DNA from 2 places in the Chryseobacterium mulctrae genome. Region 2 is predicted to be linked to the other one. Evidence: riboswitches for the same ligand, from Rfam matches in the RefSeq annotation. Region 2 holds a riboswitch; the other holds the start of a gene.
What was found. A riboswitch is a leader RNA that binds a small molecule or an ion and turns the genes downstream of it on or off. The one in region 2 is predicted to bind S-adenosylmethionine.
Positions count from the first base shown of each region.

Region 1: it holds a riboswitch for S-adenosylmethionine, as region 2 does, so the genes downstream of both, FDY99_RS23695 (alpha/beta fold hydrolase) here and FDY99_RS08330 (SusC/RagA family TonB-linked outer membrane protein) in region 2, are expected to answer to the same signal.

Region 1 is NZ_VAJL01000001.1:1,741,299-1,746,939, forward strand. Features, by position in the region: gene FDY99_RS07740 (O-succinylhomoserine sulfhydrylase) at 1-237, opposite strand, end outside; gene FDY99_RS23690 (ACT domain-containing protein) at 434-1,975, opposite strand; gene FDY99_RS23695 (alpha/beta fold hydrolase) at 2,031-2,969, opposite strand; SAM riboswitch class I at 3,032-3,143, opposite strand; gene FDY99_RS07755 (MGH1-like glycoside hydrolase domain-containing protein) at 3,330-5,641, shown strand, end outside.
Region 2 is NZ_VAJL01000001.1:1,848,362-1,854,002, reverse strand. Features, by position in the region: gene pckA (phosphoenolpyruvate carboxykinase (ATP)) at 1-1,468, shown strand, start outside; gene FDY99_RS08335 (type II 3-dehydroquinate dehydratase) at 1,618-2,025, opposite strand; SAM riboswitch class I at 2,268-2,364, shown strand; gene FDY99_RS08330 (SusC/RagA family TonB-linked outer membrane protein) at 2,448-5,366, shown strand; gene FDY99_RS08325 (RagB/SusD family nutrient uptake outer membrane protein) at 5,386-5,641, shown strand, end outside.

The DNA of each region.
Region 1 (5,641 bases), 110 kb from region 2:
GTCAGTAAATTCTGTAACATTAGGATTTGAAAATCGGCTGTACAGATTTTTTGATTTTTCTTCGGCAAAGCTCGCTCTCATATCTTCCGCATCTTCAAAAACAAAGCTTGAAGTAAGATATAAAGGTGTAGAATGCTCGTCAAACTGAGATCTTTCAGTTTGGGTTCTTATAGCAAGAGTCTCGAAGTTTGTTAACAGTTGCTCGTTGTTAGTTTTTGGTTGATTATTATCGCTCATAAACTTATTTATCTTTTTAGCAATGCATCAATTTAATTATGATTTTTTCAAATTTTTAAATTGACATGTTACTATATTGTTATAATTTGATTTGTTATTTTTGACAGGATTTCATCCTATCCTGAGTTAAATCGTCCCTTCGGGACTTTTCGGCGATGAAAGACTTCAAACTTCCATCTTCCAGCATCTTACGTATTTATTTCGTTTCACTTAATCTTAAAATATCTCCGAAAACTCCTCTAGCCGTTACTTTTGCTCCGGCTCCGGCTCCCATGATAACGATTGGGTTTTCACCATAACTTTCGGTATAGATCTCAAAAATAGAATCTGAACCTTTCAGCTGTCCCAAAGCTGAAGTTGCAGGAACAGAAATCAGCTTTACATCGAGGTTACCTTTCTCTTTCTGTAGATCTCCATGCAAATCTCCTACATATCTTAAAACGTGACCAGGCTTCTGATTTTTCTTAATTTTATCATATTCATTATCTAATTCTTCCAACCTTGAAAGAAATTCTTGTTTTGATATAGACAATAAAGCTTCCGGAACTAGGTTTTGGATGTTGATGTCATTAAATTCATTAATTAAGTCTAATTCTCTTGCCAAGATCAATAATTTTCTCGCTACATCGTTTCCTGATAAATCTTCTCTTGGATCTGGTTCTGTGAAACCTTTTTCTAAAGCTTCATTAACGATGGTTGAAAACTTATCATCTCTCAAAGAAAAATTGTTGAATACATAACTCAATGTTCCTGAAAAAACACCTTTTATTCTTGTAATATTTTCACCGGAAAGATGTAAAAGTTTTATCGTATCAATTAACGGCAAACCTGCGCCAACATTGGTTTCATACAAATAACGTTTATTATTTTTGTTCAACGTATATCTTAGTTTACGGTATTCTTCAATCGGAAGAGTGTTGAAAATTTTGTTTGAAGAGACTAAATCGAACCCGTTTTCTGCCAAAGCGTGGTAATTTTTGACAAAATCTGTACTTGCTGTATTATCAACAACAATTAGATTTTCAAGCTGGTTTTCTTTAGAGAAACTAATTAATTCATCTACATTAGAAGTTTTTTCAGAAGCAAAAACCTCATTGCTCCATTGGTTGTCAAAACCTTTTTTATTGAAAGCAATTTTTCTAGAATTGGCAACAGCAACGACTTTCAGATGTATATTTTTTCGTCTTTTAATTTCTTCCGAAGAATGTAAAACCTGCTCTATTAAGGTCTTCCCCACATTTCCGTGACCGATAATTGCCAAGTGAACTGTTTTTGGTTTTTTGAAAATTTCAGATTCAATGATATTTTTAGTTTTCTCATCCTGAGAAGATGTCACAACAATATTGATACGTTTTTCGCTTGAATTTTGGTTTAAAAGTAACGGAAAAACGTTATTTCTTGCCAATTCTGAAAGTATTTTATTTAAATCTTCTGCCACAAAACCGATGACAGAAACATTGTTGATACTATAAATCTGAGTAACTTTTCCTGATTTTCTTTCCGTAGCAAACTCTTCTATCAGACAGTTTACTGCTTTTTCAGAATCATCTTCATGTACAAGAATTGACAAGCCGTTTTCTACCGCCTGCTGAGAAATTATTCCTACACTAATACGCGCAAATGTAAGCGCTTTAAACACTCTTCCATCAATCCCTATTTCACCTAAAAAATCTTCTCCTTCAAATTTGATGATTGATCTGTTCTTTAAAAATTTTATTTCGTTTGCATTACTTTTCATCTGTAACCTTTTTTAATTTTTTTATAAGACAGAGTTACCTTAAACTCTTTTTTTCCTACAAAATGTTATTTATGATATTATTTAATTGACTGTATTCCATTAAGAAGGCATCGTGCCCATGAACTGATTTGATCTCGTGATAGAAAACATCTTCTTTATTTTCCTTTAGCTTTTCAAAGCCGTTTCTGATTTCAGAGGCAGGAAAAAACAGATCTGTATCTACAGAGATCATGTGCATTCGTGCCTGAATTTTCTCCAACATATTTTCGTTTGTATTGATATTCATCAGTAAATGATTCATCAGTTGATAAGATTTTAAACTAAATCTTTCGGCAAGAGATTTCCCATGATAAATCAGCCAGTCTTCAGATTCTAGCTGTTGTTTTTTCTGATTACATTTATTTTGAAATCTGTCGTTTAAAGATTGAGGCGTTCTGTAGCACAACATTGCATGGATTCTGGCTTTTTGAAGTGGTTCATCATTTCCATTTAATAAAAATTTCTGAACAAGACATTGAGCATACAACCAATCATGAGTTTTAGAATCACAGGCAATGGGAATAAAAATTTCGACTAAATCCGGTTTTTTCGAAAGCATTTCCCAACCGATTCCTCCACCCAAAGACCCTCCAATCAGAGCGTATATGTTTTTAATATTTAAAGATTCAAGACCTTTCAGAAATATATTTGCAATATCTGAAGGGGTAAAATCTGAATATTCGTCAATAAAAAAATCGTCATATCCATTTCCGGGAATATTGAAGCAGAGTACAGTATATTTATTTGTATCAATTATCTGATTTTCGCCAATCAATTGTTTCCACCAACCTTTTTCTCCGGCAACATTTGAGTTTCCGGTTAAGGCATGATTTATCAAAATGATGGGTGCTGAAAAGAGTTCTTTCCCGAAAAGCTGGTAGCTTAACGGGATATGATATTCTCTCTGAGAATCGGTTTTGTACAAAAAATTAATATGTTGCAGTTCTGTTTTCAATTTTATAATTATTAAAAAATAAATTTGAAAATGCCATGAGAATGGCTGAAAAGAACTTCAGTAAGTTATCTGTCCAAAATAAATTTATTTGGTAGAACGTAGCACCTTCTCTGCTTGCGCAAAGGGTTGCTAAGGTTTCACAGGGTCTAATCCCTCAACCTTTCTTGATAACATTTTCAATATGTAAATGAACGAATGGTGCAAAGATAAAACTTTTTATTTTAAAAATTAAAAAAAATTAATAAATAATATAAAACATAATCACAGTAGGGTTTTGAGAAGATTGTTAATAATTATTCAGATTAAAAAAATTGGAATTATTTATCAAAAAAATTAACTTAGCCATGAAAATGGCTGAAAATGAATATCGAAAAGCAAAGATTACAAAATAAAGACTGGAAAAACTGGGGACCTTATGTAAGCAACAGACAATGGGGAAATGTGCGCGAAGACTACAGCCCCAACGGAAATGCTTGGCATTTTGCCAACCACGATATTGCAGAAAGCCACACGTATCGATGGGGAGAAGAGGGTATCGCGGGAATTTCAGATACCAAACAACTTTTTTGTTTTGCCCTTTCATTTTGGAATAAAAAAGATAAAAGAATAAAAGAACGTCTTTTCGGGCTGAGCAATCCGCAGGGAAATCACGGAGAAGATATTAAAGAAATTTTCTACTATCTTGACAATACACCTACTCACAGCTATATGAAAATGGTGTACAAATATCCTATCAATGAATTTCCTTATGACGAAATCGTAGCTGAAAACGCAAGACGTACCAAAAAAGAACCTGAATACGAACTTTTCGATACCGGAATTTTTGATAAAGATGAATATTTCGATATTTTCATAGAATACTGTAAATCTGATGCTCATGATATTTTAATTCGTGTTACAGTCTGCAACAGAAGTAACCAAGCTGCCCCGATTGTAATTTTACCTACAACTTGGTTTAGAAATAACTGGAAATGGGGTTATAATGAATACAAAGGTCAGGTAGAAAGTGGAAAAGAAGGCTGCATCAACGTGGTTCACGACAGTCTTCCCATTAAAAAGTTTTATTCAAAAAATAAAAATGCAGAACAGGTTTTCTGTGAAAATGAAACCAATAACCCCAAACTTCATGGCACTCCATCTGTAGAAAATACTTACTATAAAGATGGAATCAACGATTATATTATTCATCAGCAAAATACTGTAAATCCTGAAAGAAAGGGGACAAAAGCAGCCTTCATCATTGATGAAGTTATTGAAGGAGGTCAGTCTGAAGTTTTTGAGTTCAGGCTATCACCTTATGATATGGATGATGCCTTCTATCAGTTTTATGATATTTTTAATGCAAGAATTAATGAAGCGAATGAATTTTATGATGAAATTCAACAGGATATATTTAATGATGATGAAAAGAATGTGCAGCGTCAAGCTTTTGCTGGGCTTCTTTGGAACAAGCAATTTTACCATTACAATGTTGGAAAATGGCTGAAAGGCGACCCTAATTATGAAGCTCCAAGAGATTTTAATCATTATGTAAGAAATACAGAATGGGAACATCTTCACAATAAAGACATCATCTCAATGCCTGATAAATGGGAATATCCTTGGTATGCGACTTGGGATTTGGCATTCCATTGTGTTCCTTTTGCTATTATTGACGCCGATTTTGCGAAAAACCAATTGCTTTTGCTTACTAAGGAGTGGTATATGCATCCGAACGGACAAATGCCCGCTTATGAATGGAATCTGAGTGACGTTAATCCACCTGTTCATGCATGGTCGTGCTTCAGGGTTTTTAAAATTGATGAAAAAACAAACGGAAAACCAGACCTTTTATTCCTCGAAAAAGTTTTCCAAAAACTATTGCTGAATTTTACCTGGTGGGTCAACAGAAAAGATAAAAACGGGAAAAATATTTTTGGCGGCGGATTTTTAGGATTAGATAACATCGGTGCTTTTGACCGAAATATGGAATTGAAAGACGGCGAACATCTTGAGCAAGCCGATGGAACGAGCTGGATGGCGATGTATGCGCTAAACATGATGCGAATTTCTATGGAATTGGCTCAATATTATCAGGTTTATGAAGATATGGCCATCAAGTTTTTTGAACACTATCTTTATATTGCGGAAGCCATGGAAAACATGGGTGAAGGCAAAGAAGGTCTTTGGAACGAGGAAGACGGCTTCTTTTACGATGTTTTACAGTTGGCCAACGGAGAAAGTGTTTCTCTAAGACTGAGAAGTATTGTCGGATTGATTCCTTTGTTTGCAGTTGAAATTATCGATCATCATTTGCTCAGTAAAATGCCTAATTTCCGGGAGAGAATGGATTGGGTTTTAAAAAATAAACCTGAACTTACTTCTTTAGTTTCTCACTGGGACGAAGAAGGAAGCGGCAGAAAACATTTGATGAGTATTCTTCGTAAAAACCGACTTACAAAAGTTCTAACAAGAATGTTGGATGAAAAAGAATTTCTAAGTTCTTATGGAATCAGAGCCATGTCTAAGGTTTATGAAGAAAACCCGTTTGTGTTTACAGTTCATGGTAATAAAAATGTTGTTTATTATACGCCAGCAGAAAGTGACAGCAGAATGTTTGGCGGAAACAGTAATTGGCGCGGTCCGATTTGGTTTCCGATTAATTTTTTGATTGTTGAAAGTTTACAACGTTT
Region 2 (5,641 bases):
TGGTGCAGTTTCTGTAAAAACGGGAATTTTCACTGGCCGTTCGCCTAAAGACAGGTATATTGTTCAGGATGATGTTACAAAAGATACTATTTTCTGGGATGGTAAAGTAAATTTACCTACAACACCTGAAATTTTCGAATCATGTAAAGATTTGGTATTGACTCAACTTTCTGATGCGAAAAAGATTTATGTAGTGGATACTTTTTGTGGAACCAATATCGACACAAGATTAAAAGTAAGATTTATCGTTGAAGTTGCTTGGCAGGCACATTTCGTTACCAATATGTTTATCCGTCCTTCTCACTTCGAATTAGAAAACTTCGGAGAACCGGATTTTACAGTAATTAACGGATCAAAAACGACAAACCCTAATTGGGAAGCACAGGAATTAAATTCTGAAAACTTTGTCATGTTTAACCTTACTGAAAAACTTCAGATTATTGGAGGAACTTGGTATGGTGGTGAAATGAAAAAAGGAATGTTTGCAATGATGAACTATTATCTTCCGTTAAAAGGAATGGCATCAATGCACTGTTCTGCAAACGTAGGAGAAGAAGGAGATGTAGCGTTATTCTTCGGACTTTCGGGAACAGGAAAAACTACTTTGTCTGCAGATCCTAAAAGATATTTAATTGGTGATGACGAGCACGGTTGGGATAACAACGGAGTTTTCAATTACGAAGGTGGTTGTTATGCTAAAGTAATCGATTTGTCAGCAGAAAAAGAGCCGGATATTTTCAGAGCAATAAAAAGAGATGCACTTCTTGAAAACGTTGTGGTACACGACGGTGTTGCTGATTATACAGATGGATCTATCACTGAAAACACAAGAGTTTCTTACCCGATTTATCATATCAACAAAATCGTTTTACCTTCTAAAGCAGGTCACGCAAGTAAGATTGTTTATCTTTCTGCTGATGCTTTCGGAGTATTGCCTCCAGTTTCTATTTTAGATGAAAACCAGGCTCAATATCACTTCCTTTGCGGATATACTTCAAAATTAGCAGGAACTGAAAGAGGAATTACTGAGCCAGAACCATCTTTCTCACCTGCATTTGGTGAAGCCTTCTTAACATTACATCCAACAATGTATTCTAAAACATTGATCGGGAAAATGAAAGAGCACGGTGCAAAAGCTTATTTGGTAAACACTGGATGGAACGGTACCGGAAAAAGAATTTCGTTAAAAGATACAAGAGCAATCATTGATTCTATCATCGACGGATCAATCGAAAAAGCTGAAAAAACAACAATCCCGGTAATGAATTTAGAAATTCCGACTTCATTGCCAAATGTTTCTGAAGGGATTTTAGATCCTAGAGATACCTACAGCGATGTTGCAGAATGGGAAGAAAAAGCAAAAGATCTTGCTGCAAAATATATCAAAAACTTCGAGCAGTATTGCAATACTGACGAAGGCAAAAAGCTGATTGCTTCTGGTCCTCAATTGCAGGAACAGACCATTTAGAAATAGTGAAGAAAGGCTCATCAATTTGATGAGCCTTTTTTATTTTGGTATTTAAAAAATAATCTGCGTAATCTCCAAAATCTGCGAGAGCAAAATTCATGAACCATTTTACACGATCATCTGTGAAAATCTGAGCGATCTGTGGGAATTTACTTCAAACTCAAAACTGCCAATCGATATCCGTCCATTCCAAAGCCGGACAAAACTGCATCTGTACAAGCTGCCGTTACAGATTTCTGTCTAAACTCTTCTCTTTTGTAAATATTGCTGATGTGAACTTCTACTTTCGATTTTTGAATATTCTTTAAACAATCTGCAATTGCATAAGAGTAATGCGTGAAAGCTCCAGGATTAATAATGATCGCATCAAAATCATCTAGCTGAAGCCTGTTAATCAGTTCACCTTCAATATTCGATTGATAATAATTCAATTCATGTGCAGGAAATTCTGACCTTAATTTTTCTAAGTACTCTTCCATAGAAACACTCCCGTAAATTTCGGGTTCTCTCGTGCCTAACAGATTGAGATTAGGACCATTTATAATTAAAACTTTCATAGTATAAATTTAGAAAGTTTTTTTAATAAGTCGAAAGCTTTTCTATTTTAAATCATTTTTTAGAATTACATTATTTTTAATGATATTTGTCATATTTAAGAATTTGATAATCTCTATAACTCTCTATTTTAGTGTTTTTTAAGAATTTATGAAGTTAATTTTTATTAAATAATGATTTAAAATCACAAAGTCTACTTGTTTTGTAGACTAATTGTTTTTAGATTTGCAAACATATTTCGATCGGCTTATAAAGAAAGATGGAGGGAACTGACCCTATGAAGTCTTAGCAACCTGCTCTTTGCAAGGTGTTACATTCAGCCTTTAAAGGAAAAATAAGCAATTGGTTAATCGTATTTATCGATGCCCTTTGCTGTCTTTTCTGCAAAGGGTTAATTTTTAAAATTTGATAAATGAAATGAGTTATGATTAACAAAAATTTAATTAATTCTAAAGCTTGGATTCCACCTATTGCAGTGTTTTTCTTAGGAATAATCAACATTAATGGTCAGGAAGCAAAAAAAGATACACTTCGCGAACAGGATATAGATGAAGTAGTAGTTGTCGCTTACGGAAAAGCGAAAAAAACAAGTTACACAGGCTCTGTGGCAACGATTTCGAGCGAAAAAATAAATAACAGACCGGTTACCAATATTACCAAAGCTTTGGAAGGACAGGTTCCGGGTCTTCAGGCGGTAAGTGCTTCTGGACAACCGGGTGCAACGGCATCTATTCGTATTCGTGGAATTGGCTCGGTAAGTGCTTCAAGTAATCCTTTGTTTGTGGTAGACGGAATTCCTTTTGACGGGAATATCAACTCGATAAGTCCGAATGATATTGAATCGATCAGTGTTTTGAAAGATGCTACAGCAAGCTCACTTTATGGTTCAAGAGCAGCCAACGGAGTAATTATTATTACAACAAAATCCGGAAAAAAAGGTGAGGCTAAAGTGAATTTTAATATCAGTCAGGGTTTTTCTACAAGAGCGGTTAAAGATTACGAACAGGTAAATACAGATCAGTATTTTCAATTGTATTGGGAAGCTTTGAGAAATGGCTACAAATCAAGTCAGGTTACTTCTCAACAGGCGGCGCAAATGGCGAGTGATGCTTTGGTTTCCGGAAGCAATGGTTTAGGAATAAATCCATACGGATCAAATTATGCAAAACCTGTAGGAACCGATGGGAAGCTTTTGCCTGGAGCTACTGCTTTATGGAATGATGACTGGAGAGATATTCTTCAGAGAGTGGCAGCAAGAAGCCAGGTCGATCTAGATTTCAGTGGTGGAAGCGAAAAAAGCAATTACTTCTTTTCATTAGGATATTTGGATGATAAAGGAATTGCTATTGGATCAGGTTTTACAAAATACAGTACAAGACTTAAAATAAACTCTGAAGTTAAAAAATGGTTAAATGTTGGGGCTAATTTAAGTTATACGAACAGTCTTCAGGAAGCGCCACCTTCTTCAGATTCCAGAACGGATAATATTATTAATGCAGCAAGAGTAATTCCTTCTTTTTATCCTTATTACGAAAGAAATGCAGACGGAAGTCACCGATTAGATGCCAATGGAAATTATATCTATGACTTTGGAAAATACCGTCCTACAAGTGCTTTACAGAATCAAAATGCTGCAGCGACATTACCTTTAGATAAAAATGAAAACCGTGAAGATAACTTTTCAGGAAAAGGGTTCTTAGACTTTACTTTCTTACCGGAATTAAAGTTTAAATCTAGCTTTTCTGTTGATTTGGTTAATTACAACGGTCACTTTTATTCCAATCCTTTGATAGGGCAGGGAAGTGAAATCGGTGGTTCAGTAACAAAAACAAACTCAAGAACGCTGTCTTATACAACCAGTAATATTTTGACTTTTGATAAAAAATTCAACCAGCATCACTTTAATATTTTAGCGGGTCAGGAATTTTATCATTACGAATTTCAAACTATTTCTGGAAACAGAAGCCAATTTTCACTTCCATATTATTATGAGCCAGATGCGGCAGCTTTGTTAGGTGGATTTAGCGGAAGCAGTGATAAATTGGGACTTTTAAGTTACTTAGGAAAAGCGGAGTATGATTTTAAAAATAAATATTTCATTTCCGGATCGGTAAGAGCAGATGGCTCTTCAAGATTTTCGCCCGAAAACAGATGGGGAACTTTCTGGTCAGTTGGTGGATCATGGAAAGCTTCGAGCGAAAATTTCATTAAAGATTTAAATATTTTTGATCAGTTGACGCTTCGTGCAAGTTATGGTGGTCAGGGAAATGACAAATTGAGCACGTATTATGCGTACCAAAGTTTGTACACATTTTATAACAATCTTGGTGAAGGCGGTACGGTTGCAAGCAGACTTCCGACTCCGGATCTGAAGTGGGAAACCAATCTCAACTTAAATGTGGGGTTAGAATTTGCCATTCTGAAAAACAGAATTAAAGGTAATGTAGAATATTTCCAGCGTCAGAGTAAAGATCTTTTGTTTGATATGCCTTTGGCTCCATCAGTTGGTTTCAGCGGTTATCAGGCGAATATTGGAGAATTAAAAAACACAGGTTTTGAATTTTCTCTCTTTACAACACCTGTTAAAACAGATGATTTCGAATGGAATGTTGATGTGAATCTAAGTACTTTAAAAAATGAAATTACAAAGCTTCCGAAAGGTTCAATTGTTAGCGGGACAAAACGTTTGCAGGTTGGAGGTTCTATTTATGATTTCTTTATTCCTGAATGGATGGGAGTTGATCCGACTAACGGAAATCCGCTTTGGAAAACAATTACAACTGATGCAAACGGAAATACAGTAGAAGGAACGACTTCTGAGTATGCAAAAGCTACGAAAACTCTGCAGGGTTCTTCTTTGCCTAAAGTAATGGGTGGTCTTACAACAAGCATCAGATATAAAGATTTTGATTTTTCAGGATTACTGACTTTCAGTTTGGGAGGTAAAATTCTTGATACCGATTATACGATGTTGATGCATAATGGAAGTGCTGCGGGAAGAGCATGGAGCTCTGAAATGTTAAACCGATGGACTCCCGAAAATACCAATACGGATGTTCCGGCTTTAAGCACAACAACCAATAACTGGACTTCCGCTTCGTCAAGATTCTTATATTCCGGAACGTATGCAAGAATTAAAAATGTAAGCTTAGGATACACCCTTCCTTCAGATTATTTTGAAAAAATCGGATTGAAAAAGCTGAGAGTTTATGTTCAGGCAGAAAACCTTTTCACATTCTATAAGCATAAAGGAATGGATCCTGAGCAAACTTTAGACGGAACAACGTACTACAGATATCCTGCAATGAGAACGGTAACTTTTGGTGTGCAGGCTACTCTTTAAAATATTTAAAATCTTACATATGAAAAAATTAAAATATATATCTTTTGCTTTAATTGCTGCAGTTTCTCTGATAAGTTGTGAAAATGACCTTGAAACTGCCCCGACAAATCAGGCAGATGAAGCCGAAATTTTCAAGACTGCTGAAAGTGCTGAAACGGTGATCAACGGAACCTGGGCAAAATTTAATGATGACGGAACAACGTATGCCAATATTGGATATTCAACGGTTTTAAGAACCAGCGATGCAATGGGAAGTGATGTTGCGGTTTTGACCA